DNA from 2 places in the Tateyamaria sp. GN1-10 genome. Region 1 is predicted to be linked to the other one. Evidence: riboswitches for the same ligand, from Rfam matches in the RefSeq annotation. Region 1 holds a riboswitch; the other holds the start of a gene.
The links. A riboswitch is a leader RNA that binds a small molecule or an ion and turns the genes downstream of it on or off. The one in region 1 is predicted to bind thiamine pyrophosphate.
Positions count from the first base shown of each region.

Region 2: another riboswitch for thiamine pyrophosphate. It lies ahead of ACZ1HN_RS04230 (thiamine ABC transporter substrate-binding protein); the one in region 1 lies ahead of thiM (hydroxyethylthiazole kinase).

Region 1 covers NZ_JBVFUR010000004.1:2,548,460-2,557,103, forward strand. The annotation lists gene ACZ1HN_RS14500 (aspartate aminotransferase family protein) at 1-984, shown strand, start outside; TPP riboswitch at 1,267-1,356, shown strand; gene thiM (hydroxyethylthiazole kinase) at 1,402-2,175, shown strand; gene thiE (thiamine phosphate synthase) at 2,172-2,810, shown strand; gene thiD (bifunctional hydroxymethylpyrimidine kinase/phosphomethylpyrimidine kinase) at 2,807-3,625, shown strand; gene ACZ1HN_RS14520 (ABC transporter substrate-binding protein) at 3,622-4,560, shown strand; gene tenA (thiaminase II) at 4,557-5,243, shown strand; gene ACZ1HN_RS14530 (ABC transporter ATP-binding protein) at 5,240-5,968, shown strand; gene ACZ1HN_RS14535 (ABC transporter permease) at 5,965-6,696, shown strand; gene ACZ1HN_RS14540 (GntR family transcriptional regulator) at 6,789-7,436, opposite strand; gene dctP (TRAP transporter substrate-binding protein DctP) at 7,577-8,563, shown strand; gene ACZ1HN_RS14550 (TRAP transporter small permease) at 8,629-8,644, shown strand, end outside.
Region 2 covers NZ_JBVFUR010000004.1:471,921-480,564, reverse strand. The annotation lists gene ACZ1HN_RS04240 (thiamine ABC transporter ATP-binding protein) at 1-336, opposite strand, end outside; gene ACZ1HN_RS04235 (thiamine/thiamine pyrophosphate ABC transporter permease ThiP) at 323-1,870, opposite strand; gene ACZ1HN_RS04230 (thiamine ABC transporter substrate-binding protein) at 1,846-2,826, opposite strand; TPP riboswitch at 2,864-2,965, opposite strand; gene ACZ1HN_RS04225 (SEC-C metal-binding domain-containing protein) at 3,022-3,153, opposite strand; gene aroC (chorismate synthase) at 3,395-4,495, shown strand; gene ACZ1HN_RS04215 (TetR/AcrR family transcriptional regulator) at 4,492-5,073, opposite strand; gene ACZ1HN_RS04210 (DM13 domain-containing protein) at 5,212-5,604, shown strand; gene ACZ1HN_RS04205 (hypothetical protein) at 5,664-5,831, opposite strand; gene ACZ1HN_RS04200 (DMT family transporter) at 5,834-6,589, shown strand; gene ACZ1HN_RS04195 (alkaline phosphatase D family protein) at 6,619-8,175, opposite strand; gene ACZ1HN_RS04190 (nuclear transport factor 2 family protein) at 8,292-8,644, opposite strand, start outside.

The DNA of each region.
Region 1 (8,644 bases):
TACATGCTCGAAATTGGCCAGCCGGAACGAAAGCGTTTCATTGCCCGACGTCAGAGCTATCACGGGAACACTCTGGGCGCACTTGGAACCGGTGGTAACATGCGGCGACGCGCGCCCTTTGACCCGATCATGGTGTCTGCATCCCACATCGCACCTTGCTATGCCTATCGCTTCCAAGAAGCCGGAGAGACCGAACGCGACTACGCGCTGCGCGCGGCAAACGAGTTGGAGGATGAAATCTTGCGCCTCGGTCCTGAAACCGTCGTTGCCTTCATCGCGGAACCGGTTGTCGGTGCAACAGCCGGTGCTGTTCCCCCTGCCTCAGGCTATTTCAAACGCGTTCGCGAAATCTGTGACAAGTATGGCGTGCTTTTAATACTTGATGAAGTGATGTGCGGCATGGGCAGAACCGGCACCTTCTTTGCCTGTGAACAGGAACATGTCCGCCCTGACATCGTTGCAATCGCGAAAGGTCTGGGCAGCGGATATCAACCCATTGGTGCAATGCTATGCTCAGAGGCAATTCACGATGCTATTAAGCAAGGAAGCGGCTTCTTCCAACACGGGCACACCTATCTTGGCCACCCAATTGCCTGCGCTGCGGCAAATGCCGTCGTAAACAAGCTGACGGCAGGAGGTCTGACCAAACGTTCTGCGACAATGGGTCGTTACCTCGAGCAGTCACTCAACGCGGAATTCGGTCAACACCAGCACGTCGGCGATATCCGTGGGCGCGGCATGTTTCGCGCGTTGGAACTTGTCAAAGACAAGGACACAAAGGCTCCTTTCGCACCTGAAAAAGGCCTGGCAAAGTCCGTCAAGGCAAAGGCGATGGAGAATGGGTTAATCTGTTATCCCAACGGCGGCACAATCGATGGCAAACACGGCGACCACATCTTGCTGGCACCGCCCTACATTTGCACCGAGGCACAGATCGACGAGTTGGTCGAGAAGCTTGCGCAAAGCCTGCAAGACGTTTTGTAAACGCCTGTAAAATTTTAGTTCTGCCAAGGGAACGGTCAACTCACCGTCGTAAGTGGACTCTGAAAAATGCTTTTGCAAGAGAACAACATCGCAAGCGCGGCTCGTCAATAAACTCGGTTAAAAGCTGCGCACGGTCAGGGTCGAACAAGCAGATCACGGCGGTGGCATCAAGTGGGCACAGCGGACGAGAACTGAGGCTTGCTGTAAATCAACGCCCCGTGTCTGGGCCATTCACAATGGCGTCCGATCTTGTTTGACTACGTAATCTCACCGTTCTACACCTCGCAGTGCCAGGGGCGCTGCAAAGCTGAGACGTACCCTTTGAACCTGAACCAGATAATGCTGGCGGAGGGAGGTCGCAGGTCACTCAACAATAGGTGACACGTCTCCATTTTCGTCTGCGAAAACGGAGACACTATGGCTTACCAAGACGTATTGACGCCCCTTCGCGATAAGAACCCTCTGGTGCACTGCATCACCAATTATGTCGCGATGAACGTTGCCGCGAATGTTGTTCTCGCTGCGGGCGCATCACCGGCAATGGTGCACGCTCCGGAAGAGATTGCGGATTTCACACCAGTATGCGCGGCCGTGACGATCAACATAGGAACGCTTTCCACGTCTTGGGTGGCAAGCATGCTGGCGGCCGCACAATTGGCCAATGACAGTAACATACCATGGGTGTTCGACCCTGTTGCGCATTTCGTCAGTGGATATCGCAAGGCCGTCGCCCAGGATTTGCTGGCGTTACGTCCAACCATCATTCGCGGAAATGCATCCGAGATACTGGCACTTGCCGGAGAGTCCGGCGCTGGCAAAGGGGCTGACAGTGGGGATGCGGTCGAAGCTGCAAAAGGCGCAGCGCAAAACCTCGCTGAAAGATATGACGCAGTAATTGCCGTAACCGGTCCGACTGATTTCGTAACCGATGGCTCTCAGTCGGCCCAGGTTCATGGTGGCTCGCCGATCATGCCCAAGGTCACTGCTTTGGGATGCGCTCAGACCGCGCTGATGGGTGCATATGCTGCAGCAGGTCCCGCATACGATGCAGCCGTCGGCGCTTTGTCGCATTTCAAAGTTGCCGGATCACAAGCCGCGTCGAAGGCACAGGGCCCTGGCAGCTTTCAAATTCATTTCCTTGATGCGCTGGCAGCTACTCAGCCTGCCGACTTGGCGGGGGCCGTCACATGATACGGGATCTTCGGCCGCGCTTGCGTCTGTACCTCGTGACCGATCCGCAGCTTTGTCGCGATGCGGGTTTGGAGAACACGGTGCGACAGGCCGTGGACGGCGGCGTCACGATGGTTCAGCTGCGCAACAAGCATGCGACAACCGCGGCCCGCATCGACATGGCACGCGCGTTGAGGGACGTCCTGTCTGGCACGGGCGTCCCTCTGGTCATCAACGATGACGTCGAGGCTGCGGTTGCAGCGGATGTGGATGGGGCTCATGTCGGTCAGGGCGACATATCAGCCGCTGACGCACGCGCGATGCTGGGGCCGGATAAAATACTTGGGCTCTCTTGTGAGAATGCCCAAGCCGTGCACGCGGTCAATCCCGCAGTCGTGGATTATCTCGGGCTTGGTCCTGTCTTTGGCACGACAACCAAGGCTGATCACAAGCAACCAATCGGCTTTGATGGCTTGGAGGGATTGGTCGCACAGTCTCCACTACCCAACGTCGCGATCGGCGGGCTGAAGGCAAAACACCAGCGTGCAGTTCTTGAAAGCGGCGCCGATGGGCTGGCTGTGGTTTCCGCCATTTGTGGTCAACCGGATGCGACAGCCGCTGCGCGCGCTTTCGCAGAAACGGAGGCAAAATTATGATACCCAATGTCCTGAGTATCGCGGGGTCGGATCCGTCCGGTGGCGCGGGTGTTCAAGCGGATATCAAAGCAATATCCGCAAATGGCGCATTTGCAATGGCAGCGCTGACGGCTTTGACGGCGCAAAACACACGAGGTGTCACCGGCATTCATCTCGTACCACCAGACTTCGTCATGGCTCAAATCAACGCGATCTTCACCGATATTCGAGTGGATGCCGTGAAAATTGGGATGATCGCAAATGCAGAGATCGCCCAAGCCGTTGTGACCACGCTTGACACCTGTAAGGCTCCGGTCGTCGTTGACCCTGTCATGATTGCCAAGGGCGGCGCCGAGCTTCTTCAGGCCGACGCTGTGGACGTTGTCCGGAATCAACTGTTGCCACGGGCGACGCTGTTAACCCCCAACTTGCCAGAAGCAGCGCATCTATTGGGAACCAAAACAGCAGCCACGCGGACCGAAATGGAAGCGCAAGGCCGTGCCTTGATCCAATGCGGACCGGGCGCAGTTTTAGTGAAAGGTGGCCATCTTGACGGCCCCGACAGCCCCGATTGTCTCGTCACAGGCCAAGATGTCAGGTGGTTTGAAAGCCCTAGAACAAAGACCCGGAACACCCACGGGACGGGGTGCACGCTGTCTTCGGCATTGGCAGCGCAGCTGGCCAAGGGGCAAGACCTCCCCGCTGCGGTCACAGCTGCCAAAAGCTACGTCACCAGCGCCATTGCGCGTGCAGATGACCTTGCGGTCGGACACGGACACGGGCCAACACACCATTTCACGGCTTTCTACGCCGACGTGGAAGGAACTCACGCATGAAACCGATTGCCCTCGCAGTCGCCCTGTCGATCTGCGCAACGCCACTTTGGGCCCAAGATAAAATGACCCTACTGCTGGACTGGTTTGTAAACCCCGACCATGGACCGGTGATCGTTGCACAAGAGAAAGGTTTCTTCGCAGACGTGGATTTGGAGGTTGAGATCATTGCCCCTGCCAATCCGTCTGATCCACCAAAGCTTGTAGCAGCTGGTCAAGCTGACATGGCGATTTCGTATCAACCTCAGCTACACCTGCAAATTCACGAAGGACTGCCTTTACAACGTGTCGGTACGCTGGTCGCAACACCGCTAAATTGCCTTTTGGTACTTGATGACGGTCCAATCGCGTCGCCAGCCGATCTCGAAGGGCGCAAGGTGGGCTTTTCCGTCGGCGGTGTAGAAGAAGCCGTTTTGGGTCATGTATTGAACACCCATGGACTAAGCTTGGACGATGTCGAACTGATCAACGTGAACTGGTCACTATCACCATCTTTGATGTCAGGTCAGGTGGACGCAGTCATCGGCGCATTCCGCAATTTTGAACTGAACCAGATGGATATCGAAGGCGTACCCGGCCGCTGCTTCTACGTCGAGGAAGAAGGGCTGCCGCCTTACGATGAACTGATCTACATCGCCAACCCGGGCACAATGAATTCTGACCAGATCCAGCGTTTCCTGGCTGCCACGGAAAAGGCGACACAATACATCATCAATCACCCAGAAAAGAGCTGGGAGATTTTTTCGGGCACGGCGCCTGAGTTGCAGGACGAACTCAACAGACGTGCGTGGGCAGACACATTGCCCCGGTTTGCCTTGCGTCCCTCGGCAGTGGATGTCGGTCGTTACGCCAATTTCGAAACTTTTTTGTTCGAAGCAGGCCTGATCCCACGCATAAATTTGGTCTCCGACATAGCCATCGACGTGATGGCGCAATGAATATGAAACCGTACGGGCAGATCTTTGCCATGTGGCGCAGCGGTTGCCCTGAACCATGGCGGGCTTACACGCATCACAGGTTCGTCGAAGGGTTGCGCGAGGGCACCCTGCCCCGCTCCGCGTTTCTAAACTATCTGATCCAGGATTACGTCTTTCTCGTCCACTTCGCTCGCGCATGGTCCCTCGGCGTCGTCAAAGCGGAAACATTGGATGAAATGAAGGTCTGCGCGGGCACCGTCGACGCCTTGGTCAATCACGAAATGGCTTTGCACATCAAAACATGTGCAGCCGAAGGGATTGATGAAGCTACGTTGTTCAACGCATCCGAGGAGTTCGAAAATCTTGCCTACACGCGTTACGTGATGGATGCCGGGTTACAAGGGGATTTTCTGGATCTGATGGCCGCATTGGCCCCTTGCTGTTTTGGCTATGGAGAGATCGGGGCGCGCTTGGCGCAAGATGCTGCCACGGATACGCCCTATCGAGACTGGATCAACACATATGCGGGCGAAGAGTACCAAACTGTCATGGCCAATGTCGGGCGCATGATCGACGCTTCTGTCGCGCGCCGTTTGGGGGACAAACCCAAACACGCCGCCCGGTGGGAACATTTGCAGCAGCGCTTTACCACAGCCACAGAGTTGGAGGTGCGCTTTTGGGATATGGGAATGCGGGCCGCGTGACACCGACAGCCCCATCTATCCATATCAACGGCTCCTGCTCTATCGACGGCCTGCCTTTGTTTGGGCCTTTGGAAATGACACTGAACGCAGGTCACTGGACCTGTGTTCTGGGGCGCTCCGGCGTCGGAAAATCAACGCTTCTGCGCTTGACGGCAGGATTGGAGTGCGGCGGAGTTTTCCAAGGGACGATCGCCGCGTCTGACCACCACCCCGTCAACAACCGGGTGAGTTTCATGGCGCAAATGGACCTATTGCTGCCTTGGCTTACCGTACTTGAGAACACGGTTCTGGGCGCACGCCTCCGCGGAAAGCAACCTGATTTTCCGCGCGCTAAGAACCTGCTTGAACGTGTAGGTCTTGCCGACCACCTTAAAAAGAAACCCAGGGAACTGTCGGGTGGGATGCGCCAGCGTAACGCGCTTGCCCGTACATTGATGGAAGACCGTCCCATCGTTTTGCTGGACGAGCCGTTCTCGGCCCTTGACGCCAGTAGCCGCGCCGAAATGCAGGAACTGGCTGCCGAGGTGCTGGTTGGGAAGACAGTGCTTCTTGTCACCCACGACCCGACAGAGGCGGTGCGCCTTGGCCATCAGATCATTGTTCTTGGGCGAACATCAGTGCAAAAATGGCCTGCGCCCGCCAATCCACCGATCCGCGACTCCTTTGCGCCAGATACCATCACTTGCCAGAGTGATCTTCTCTCCGTCTTGCGGGGGCTAAAATGAGCAGGCCGGGTTACACAATTGGTGCCTGTGCCCTCGGACTGCTTTTATGGCAAGGAGTGGTTTGGGCCACCGACGTTCCAAAATTCATCCTGCCGCCGCCATCCAGCGTCGCTGCCGCCGCCTGGGACAATCGCATTTTGCTGATGGACCATGCCAGCATCACGCTGACCGAAGTTCTATTGGGCCTGTTGATTGGCTCATGTTTGGGAGCATTCACCGCAATCCAGCTGGCACTTTTCCCCCGGCTGCACCGGTTGTTCATGCCGCTTCTGGTATTCACGCAGGCCGTTCCTGTGTTTGCTCTCGCCCCCATTCTTACGCTGTGGTTTGGGTACGGCATCGCGTCAAAGATCGTGATGGCGGTCCTCATCATATTTTTTCCAGTCACCAGCGCATTCTATGATGGACTAAGCCGCATCCCGCCAGACGTGTTGGACCTGGCCCGAACCATGGGCGCGAGCAAAAGGCAGATCATGCAAAGGATCAGGATACCCTATGCTCTTCCGTCATTGGGAACCGGGCTGACCCTCGCTGCCGTATACGCTCCAATCGGCGCGGTCATTGGTGAATGGGTCGGCGCTTCGAAAGGGCTCGGATATCTAATGTTGTTGGCGAACGGGCGAGCAAAGACAGACCTGATGTTTGCAAGCTTGATCGTCTTGGCCGTGATGACAGCCACGCTGCACTTTGGCGTGACAAAAGCAGCAGTGCGGTTGCAGCAGAATTGAACGCGGCACCAACACCATCAAAGCCACCGCTGTTCGTACGTTAGAACTTGGCCCAAAGTCCAAAACTGGTCAGTCATGGTTGCTGATGGATTTCAGCGTTTCAAACTGGCAACAAGCTGGTGAAATTTCTCACCTTGGATAGCAACGTGACTGCGTAGCACCGATGCAGCTCTGTCTGCGTTGCCCTCTTGCAGCGCAAGCAGAACCTCTGAGTGCTCGCTCATGGACTGCTCCAGCCTGCCTCGAAACCGAAGTTGGATCCTACGATATGCCTTAAGGCGGTTTTGAAGTTGAAGCGCTTGTTTTTCGAGAAAGCTGTTCGTCGAGGCACGATAGATGATTTGGTGGAATGTTTCGTTCTCTGAATAGTAACGGTCAGGATCGGTGTCCTGAGTGGCTTCCTGGCATCGCTCATTTGCAGCCGTTAGCGCTTCAAGATCTTGATCCGTCATGCGCATGGCGGCCAGACGCCCGCATACGGCTTCGATCTCGGCCATCGTTTCGAACATTTCCATCAGCTCGACAGGACCGGGCTGCCGGATGAACACACCGCGACGAGGCACCTGTTCGGCCAACCCAGACGTCACCAAAACCTGCAACGCTTCGCGGATAGGCGTCCGCGATACGTGAAACTGTTCCGCCAACCGCAGTTCATCCAGTCGTTCGCCATCGCGAAATTCCCCTGAGAAAACAAGTTGCTCAAGGGATGCTGCAATCTGATCTGCGCGCCTGATATCCATAAAGGAGGTGTACCATTCGCCTCCTCAAATGCAACCACCTTAATATTGTATACAAGAAAGTTGACTTGTTATGCACGGTGTGGAAGCGTTGAAGTGCAGTTTCAACCCACGAACGTTGATTCACGCCTAGGGAGGACAACATGAAATTCAAATCACTCACAGCCGCAGCCATTGCGACGTGCGTCGCTGCCGCGTCGACCGTAAGCGCGGAAACACTTCGTCTATCGCATCAATGGTCCAACAAAGACGTACGCCATCAAGTGGCCCAGATGGTTGCCGACGAAGTGGCAGCCGCTGACGTTGATCTCGAAATCCAGATCTTTGGCTCAAAATCGCTATTCAAACCACGTGAGCAATATCGACCACTAAGCCGCGGCCAGTTGGACATGACCGTGCTGCCACTCAGCTATGCCGGTGGCCAACAACCCGCTTTCAACCTGACGCTTATGCCCGGCATGGTTAAGAACCATGACCACGCCGCACGTCTCAGCGAGTCGCCTTTCATGGAGGCATTGGAAGAGAAGATGGCCGATGACGACGTGATGGTTCTGGTTCACGGCTATCTGGCCGGTGGGTTTGTCGGTAAGGACAAGTGCATCACAAAGCCGGAAGACGTGCAGGGTCTGCAGACACGTGCGGCAGGCAAGGCCTTTGAGCAAATGCTGGCCGGTGCCGGGGCATCCATTGCGTCCATGGCCTCGTCCGAAATCTACAACGCGATGCAGACGGGTGTTCTGACCGCCGCAAATACGTCGTCATCGTCGTTTGTGTCCTACCGCATCTATGAACAGGTCAGTTGCTATACACCAGCCGGCGATGTTGCTCTGTGGTTCATGTATCAACCTTTGCTCATGAACAAATCGCGCTTCGATGCGCTGACACCTGAGCAACAACAAGCGCTGCTTGATGCATCAGCGAATGCACAGGCCTTCTATCTTGAAGAAGCTAAAAAGCAGGACGCAGCATCAGAGCAAGTGTTCCGAGACGCTGGCGTAGAAATCGCACAGATGTCAGCCGAAGATTTCGAAGCTTGGCGCGCTCTGGCTCAGGAAACATCCTATGCCAAGTTCGTGTCCGAAGTCGAAGGCGGTCAAGAGCTTTTGGATATGGCGCTGGCCGTAGAGTGACATCTTTCCAAGGGGCCGCCCGAACCGGTGGCCCCTCTTGAACAGTTTCTTCCAAGGACATCATGATGGCGGGTCAAAGCT
Region 2 (8,644 bases), 2.1 Mb from region 1:
ATCCATGACCCGCGCCATTTCGGCCGCATCCAACCGCAAAGCGGGCCGTATCCCAAGCCCGACATTCTGCGCCAGCGTCAGATGTGGGAACAGGTTCCCATCCTGAAACAGCATCGCAATCCCACGCTTGTCCGGCGCGGCAGAAGTTACGTCCTGCCCATCCACCTCGATCCGCCCGGAAGCAATGTCGATATACCCACCAAGGGCGTTAAGCAGCGTGGACTTGCCCGCGCCCGACGGTCCAATCACGGCCACCCTGCGCCCACGTTTCACCGCAAAATTCGCGCTCAAGGCAAAGTCGCCCTGCTCGATCCTCAAATCCTCAACCTTCAGCATGTCGCCGCCCCCACGCATCACAAATCCAGAACATGCCAAAAGCCAAAGCGACCAGCACCAGCGCCGCTCCCGCTGCAGCCTCTGTTCGGTAGCTGCCCATCAGCCGGTACATCTGCAACGGCAAGGTCGCCACGTCCGGGTCCGCAAACAGCGCCACAACGCCAAGGTCCCCCACGCTCAACGCCGCGGTCAGCCCCGCAGCAAAACCGATCTGCGGGCGCAACCTCGGCACCAACACAATGCGCCACAGCGCAATGCCGCGCAGCCCAACGCCCATGGTCAGACGACCGTAATCCTTGAACACCTGCCGCATCGGCGGCAGCAGGATGCGCACCGCGAAGGGCAACGCCATCATCGCGTTGATCAAGGCGGTAACGGGCAGTGCAAAGGCCGTGGGCGACACAAAGGGATAGATCAGTATGAACCATCCCGTCCCGATCATCAGGGGCGACGCGACAAGGCCCAACAGCGTCAACGCCTCCGCCCCGCCCCACTTGGCCTGCGCCAGCCACGCGGCCATTGGCAGCGCCAGAACAAGCAATACAAGGGTACTGACACAAGCGACCCAGATCGTCGTCCATGTGGCACTCAGCACGGAAAGGGGCATGTAAAACAGGCCCACTAGGCCGGACAGCGCAATGGACAAAAGCGGCAGCAACAGGAACCCGGCGGCAAGTGTGATCCAGAACGCATCCCCCCATGGGCTGGGCGCATCCCACCGGCGCACCGCCCGGTCGCGCCCGGCTTGCAGTGCAATGGGCGGCAATATCCAAAGGGCCAGAACGGCCGCAGCGCCCGCCACAGCCAGTTGCAAAAGGCTCAGCACCGCCGCGCGCCCAAGGTCGAAATCAAACTTGAACGCCTGATAGATAGCGAGTTCGATGGTCGTCGCCCGCGGTCCACCCCCAAGGGTCAGCGCAACCGCAAAACTGGTCAGACAAATGACAAAGATCAGGGCAAAGGCCCCCGGCACCACCTGCCGCAGGATCGGCCATTCAATGATGCGAAACACCATGCGCGGCGACAGACCAAGCTGCCCCACCATGCGGAACTGCTCGGCCGGGACAGACTGCCAGCCCTGCAAGATCAGGCGCGTGGCAAGGGGCATGTTGAAGAACACATGAGCCAGTACAACACCATGCGCGCCATAGATCGACACCTCCGGCAATCCCAGCAGGCCAAGCCCCGTGTTCAGCCACCCATTGCGGCCAAAGATGGCCAGCAGGCCCAATACGGCGACAATCACCGGCAGAATGAACGGCGCGCCCAGCAACGTCACCAACAGGGTATGGCCCGGCACCCGCCGTCGCGCGAGCGCCCGCGCCACCGGCACGGCCAACAGAACGGAAATCAGCGCTGACAGGAAGGCCTGCCAGACGGTAAAGCGCACCGCCTGCCACTCGGCAGCGCGCAGGCCGGTGGTGGCTTCAATCCGCTGGCTGATGCCGACAAAGGCGGCAATCACCACCGCGACGACGAAGGCCGCTGCAGTGATGCCAAGCCATGGGCTTATTGGCTGAGCGCGGCGCGCCATGTCTCAATCGCGTCCGCTTGCAGGTCCGCCGCTTCGGTTTCCGAGTAGAACAGAACCTTCTCGGGCAGCGGCAATTCGGACCATCCTTCGGGCCAATCCGCCTGCGGCAGCGCCGATGGCAACGACCAGTTGGCCGTCGGAATGATAGTCTGGAAGTCGCGCGACATCACAAAGGCCAGGAACTGGTCCGCCAGCTCGGGCTGATCGGTGTCCGCAATCTTGCCCACGGTTTCGACCATGAAATAGTGACCTTCGGGGAAGATCGCCGCCTTCTTGGTGAAATCCTCTTCGGCAAACATGTGGTAGGCGGGTGATGTGGTGTAGCTCAGCACCATGTCCGCCTCACCATCCGTGAACAGGCCGTAGGAGGCCGACCAATCCTTGGTCACGGTCAGGATATTGTCCGACAGCGATTCCCACACTTCAGCCGAGCGGTCGCCATAGACCGACTGCACCCACAGCACGAGGGCCAAACCGGAGATGGACGTGCGCGGATCCTGAATGACGATCTTCACATCATCGGGCAGATCCAGCAGCGCATCGAAACTGGCGGGTGGCGCGTCCATCGTGGTCTCGTTGTAGATGAACGCCGTGTGCCCGTAGTTGAAGGGCAGGAAGGTGTCATCGGACCACTCAATCGGCAACGTCAGGGCACTGTTGTCCTGCCCATGCGGCGCGAACAACCCGGTTGCCCGCGCCTTGGCCGTCACGTCCGATGTCAGTCCAATGACCACATCCGCCTTGGTCCGCTCGCCTTCCAGCAACAAACGCGGCACCAGGTCACCGGTCGACCATTCCAGATCACAGGCGCAGATCTTTTCAAACTCCGTCTCGATGATGGGACCAGGGCCCCATTCGGACGTAAAATAATCGCCTGCATAAACAGTCAGAACAGGGGTGTCGGCCAGCGCAGTCGTGGCGCCCAGCGCAGCGGCCAATGTCAAAGCGTGTTTCATCGCATCCTCCAATGCAGAGGCGGCGGGATAAGGGTCTTGGGGTAAGCCAAACCTTCCCTCCGCCGGTGTTAACCGGTTCAGGTTCAACGGGTTCGCATCGCGCATCTCAGCCTGTCGCCAGGCACCCCGAGGTATTGGCAGGTATAGGAGGGCGCCCGCCAGGTAGCAAGCGCCCTTGCATTTCAATCACGCTCTCTAAAAGTAATGGTCCCGCCAACTGCCATCATAGCGTCCACTGCGCAGGCAACAGCGTTTGAACCGCTTGCCCGATCCACACGGACAGGGATCATTTCGGCCAAGTTTTTCACGAAGTTCCACATCGCCCATGCACCATGCGATCACCGGTCTTGACCCGGGTCTCGGACGGGAACGAACGTCTGCGTTTAGCGATCACCTCGAAAGGAGGGACGGTCCTGGGGATCAATGCGTTTTGCCATGTCAGCCTCCATCGGTTTTGCGTGGATCGCCCTGTTAGAATGTTGCAGCGTTCAAAACAACAGGTTTTCAACGGACTTGGCATCGCATCCTGCGCGGCGTATGTCCCCGTGAACCTTGTCGGAGCAGTCCCATGTCGATCAACAGTTTTGGCCATCTCTTCCGCGTGACCACGTGGGGCGAAAGCCACGGGCTTGCGCTTGGCGCGACGGTCGATGGGTGCCCGCCCGGCATCGAGGTGGACGAGGCTATGCTGCAACAGTGGCTGGACAAGCGTAAGCCGGGCCAGAACAAATACACGACCCAGCGGCGCGAACCCGATGCGGTGAAAATCCTGTCAGGTGTGTTCGAAGGCAAGACAACCGGCACCCCAGTGCAGCTGATGATCGAAAACACGGATCAACGGTCAAAGGACTATGGCGATATCGCCGAGAAGTTCCGCCCCGGCCATGCCGACATCACCTACTGGCAGAAATACGGCATCCGCGACTATCGTGGTGGTGGTCGGTCCTCGGCCCGCGAAACAGCCGCTCGCGTGGCCGCCGGTGGGTTGGCGCGGGCAGCCCTCGACATCTTGGTGCCCGGGATCGAAATCAAGGGCTACATGACCCGCATGGGCGCACACGAGATTGATCGGGACCACTTCGACTGGGACCAGATCGACCAGAACCCGTTTTGGGTGCCTGACGCCAAGGCAGCAGAGACATGGGCCGACTACCTGGACGGTTTGCGCAAATCCGGCTCGTCCGTTGGCGCGGTTATCGAAGTCGTCGCGCGGGGTGTTCCCGCAGGCCTCGGGGCCCCGGTTTATGGCAAGTTAGACACTGATCTGGCTGCGGGCATGATGAGTATTAATGCCGTCAAAGGGGTCGAGATTGGCGAAGGCATGTCCGCCGCCATGCTGACGGGCGAGCTGAATGCGGATGAGATCATCATGGGTCCAGATGGCCCCGAATACTCATCCAACCACGCGGGCGGCATCTTGGGTGGCATCTCGACCGGGCAGGACATCATTGTGCGCTTCGCGGTCAAACCAACGTCGTCCATCCTGCAAACCCGCAAGACGATCACCAAGTCAGGCGAAGAGGCTGAAATCATCACGAAGGGTCGTCACGACCCATGTGTTGGCATACGGGCCGTACCAGTGGGCGAGGCAATGATGGCCTGTGTGATCCTGGATCACCTGCTGCTCGATCGCGGTCAGACGGGCAGCGTGCGCGGATCCATCGGCTAGGCCAGCATCACACCAACCGAGCGGACGATATTGTGCAGCGTGTCGTGATCAATCCGCGCGCGCGCCATCGTGCGCAACCCGACATATTGCGCGATGATCATGTCGGCCAGCGCGCCCCGTTCAGCGGTGTTGAGCGTTGCATGTTTCGGCGATGCGCCCAGAGCGACAAAGATACCGTCGCGCAACGCGCCAAGACCATGGGACACCGCTTTGGCAATCTCGTCATCATAAGTGCTGGGCCCGGCGGCCGCCGTGCACAACAGGCAACCACGCGTATCACCGTCGACCACGCGCTGGTATGACCCCCGAAACATGGACATGATACGCTCGGCACCGTTGGGGATGGACGGATCGCTCAGCATGGCGACCCCCTCCTGAACAGCTTGGCTTTCATACCGCGCCAGCACCTGTAGAAAGAGTGTCTTCTTGTCGGTGAATGCCTTGTAAAGGCTCCCGCGCGTCAGGCCCATGCCGTCCAAAAGGTCAGGCAATGATGCCCCTTCATACCCGCGAGCCCAAAAGACATGCATCGCCTTTTCAAGCGCGTCATCTGTATCAAAGGATCTGGGGCGTGCCATGTGAAGTCTCCGGTGTCTGACACTCAATATAGCATTGGGAACCAAATAGTCCAGAACTCACGACTTCGTGTTTTGTACCATTCAGTTCCCAATGCTATCCAACAGTTGGGAACTAACCAGTCCAGAACGGAGATCAACATGTATAACGTAATCAAATCATTCGCCCTGACCCTCGCGATCGTCATTGGCTTTGCCGCAGCACCCGCATCCGCCGAAGCCGTCTCGACCGGCACGTTCACAGGCGCATCGGACCACATCACCACCGGCGCAGTCGAAGTGATCAAGAACGCCGACGGCAGCCACACCATCGTGTTGGGCGATGACTTCAGCCTCGACGGCGCGCCCGATCCGCGTGTCGGCCTGGGCAAAGACGGCTTTTACAACGGCAACACCGACTCGGGCGTTCTGGGCAACCTGACCGGCGCTCAATCCTTCGTTGTTCCCGCAGGCATCGACGTCTCCGAGTTCAACGAAGTCTATATCTGGTGCGAAAAGTTCAGCGTGCCGCTTGGCGTCGCCAAACTGAACTGATTGCTTGCCAATCTTCTCCCGACCCGACAAGGATCGGGGGAAATGAAAGCTCCCACAACTCAGAACAAACCCGGCACTGCCATCGCCCTGAAGCTGATGGCGGTGTTTTTGTTCATGGTGATGGCGGCCATGATCAAGGTGGCAACGCAAAGCGTGCCCGCAGGCCAGGCCGTGTTCTTCCGATCCCTCTTTGCCATGCCGATCATCATCGCGTGGATCTGGAACACCGGTGAGATCTCGCGAGGCCCTGACCCCCAAGAACCTGACCGGTCACATCTGGCGCGGGTTGTTAGGAACAACCGCGATGGCCCTCACCTTTGCCGGGTTGGCCCTGTTGCCGCTGCCCGAAGTGACGGCCATTGGCTATGCGACGCCGATGTTCACGGTCATTCTGGCGGCAATCATGCTGGGCGAACGGGTGCGCCTGTTCCGAATCTCGGCCGTCGCCCTGGGGCTGGTGGGCGTGATGATCGTGATATGGCCACGCCTCTCAGTTGATCCGGGCGCTGCGGGCACGGCAGGCACCATCGGCGCGCTCATGGTTCTGGGCGCGTCCATCTTGCGGGCGCTGGTACAGATCCACATCCGCACCTTGGTCAAGACAGAGCATACGGCGGCGATCGTCTTCTACTTCTCGCTGACGGCGACGGTCCTCAGCCTGTTCAGCCTGCCATTTGGGTGGATCATTCCATCGCGACTGGACCTGATGTTGCTGATCGGGGCGGGACTGATTGGCGGCGTCGCGCAAATTCTGGTCACATCCAGCTTCCGCTTTGGCGCGGCCTCTATGCTGGCACCGTTCGACTATGCGTCTCTGATATTCGCCGCTCTGATCGGCTACGTGATCTTCTCGGAACTGCCCACATCGGCAACGGTCATCGGTGCCTCGCTGGTTGTGCTGGGCGGGGCCATCATCCTGTGGCGCGAACGGCAACTTGGCGGCGGACGCAACCGCGCACGGGCTGTGACCGACCCCAAGGGATAGCGCGCCGGATCACCCGGCGCACCCCGGGTTCAAAGGCGAACGCCTTTCGGCTCCAGCGTGACGCTATACAGCTCGGTATCGGCGCGATCCATCAGGCGCACCGTCATCTCCTGGGTCGCCCCATCAATATCCACGAGGCCAAAAAATTGCAGACCAGCGCTTGGCGGCAGGTTCACCCCCTGCTCCTCGGTCGGGGCTTTCACGAATTTCACCTCGGGGCCAAAGGTGCCATCCAGTTCATTCGGGCCAAATGTACCTGCGTGCAACGGACCCGATACGAACTCCCAAAACGGCTCGAAATCACTAAATTGTGCCTTGTTAGGGTCGTAATAGTGCGCGGCGGTGTAGTGCACATCGGCGGTGAACCACACCGTATTGGCAATGTTCGCCGTCTTGATGAAGCGCAATAACTCGGCCACCTCCAGCTCGCGCCCCTTGGGGTCCGCGCTTGTCCCATCCGCAATCCCTTCGGATCCGGCCTGTTCGCGGAAGTTATCCCATACGATCAACCCGATGGGCTGGTCAGCGGCGATCACCTTCCATGTCGCCGTACTGTTCGCCAACTCGCGCTTCAGCCACACCATCTGCTCGGCCCCCATCACACGCGTGCTGTCGTCCAGCGTGTCGCCCTGGGTCGCCGTGTTCGGCCCGCGATAGCTGCGCAGATCAAGAAAGAAGACATCGAGCATCGGGCCATAGCTGATCTTGCGATAGACACGGCTCGGCTCGGACGGGGTGATGCGCAGCGGTGTCATCTCGTGGAAGGCACGGGTGGCTCGGGCCTGCAGGACATGAACCGATTTCTCGGTGTACCGGTCGTCACCCATCAGGTCCTTACTGTCGGACCAGTTGTTGGTGACCTCGTGATCGTCCCACTGCATGAAGGTCGGAACAGAAGCGTTCAGGGCCTGCACATGCGTGTCCATCATGTTGTATTTCCACTGGTCGCGGAACTCTTGCAGGGTCTCGGCCACCTTGCGCTTGGCATCGATCAGGGTGGTGTTCTGCCAAACCACAGACCCATCCTCTTCCACCGAATCCTCCATCGGTCCGTCGGCATAGACGGTGTCGCCGGAATGGATAAAGAAATCGGGCTCATGCCGGGCCATGGTCGCATAGGTCAGCATACCCTCATCATCGATGCCCCAGCCCTGACCGGCCGTATCCCCCGACCACGCAAAGCGGATGTCACGGCGCGACGCGGGCGCCGTACGAAAGCGTCCGACTAGCGGTTCAGAGGTCGCATTGATGTCCGACAGGTCCATGGCGGTGAAGCGGTAGAAGATATCCTGATCCGACGGCAGCCCATCGACCAGGCGCTTGATCGACATATCGCTGCCCGGGATCGCATCCATCGGCGCAAGGCGGCGCGCATTGGCAAAGCTTTCGGTGGTTGCCACCTCCATCTCGATCCGGGCGGGGCGGTCGGTGCGGGTCCAAATCATGCCCGAAGTCGTGTCGACATCGCCGGATTGAACACCATGGGTGAATGTCGGGCGATCGGCGGCACGGCTGATCGCTGGTGCGGCAAGGAATGCGGTCGTGGTGGCCAGAAAGGCGCGGCGGGTCGGACGAATAAGTGGCATTATTAAGCTCCCTGTTGGTCGAATGTCGCCAGACAACAGGGTTTGGGTGACGTGCGATTGGCGTACACGTAACAGAACAGGCAAGGTTTTGTGACGAGCGGGAATGCGCCTAAGTGCTAGGCCCGCCCCTGTGGTCTGTGACATGCCGATGCCTCAACCACCAAGCCGTCCGGCCCAAATCGCAACGTCTCTGCTGCCAGTACATCACGTTGGTTGCGGTAAGTGATGACCAGCATACCATGCCCATGCAACACATCCACGACCACAAAGGACAACACAGGTTGCGCGGCGAGCGCGCGGCTCCAATAGTCGCGCAACGCCACCTTGCCCCGCAATTCGCCATACCCCACCAAGAGCATCGCCTTGGTCGAGCGAAAGATCACATCCTCGCTGTAGTGGGCAAGGATGCGATCAAGGTCATGGGCGTTCCAGGCGGCCTCCCACTCGATCGCGAAGGCATCGTAGTCCA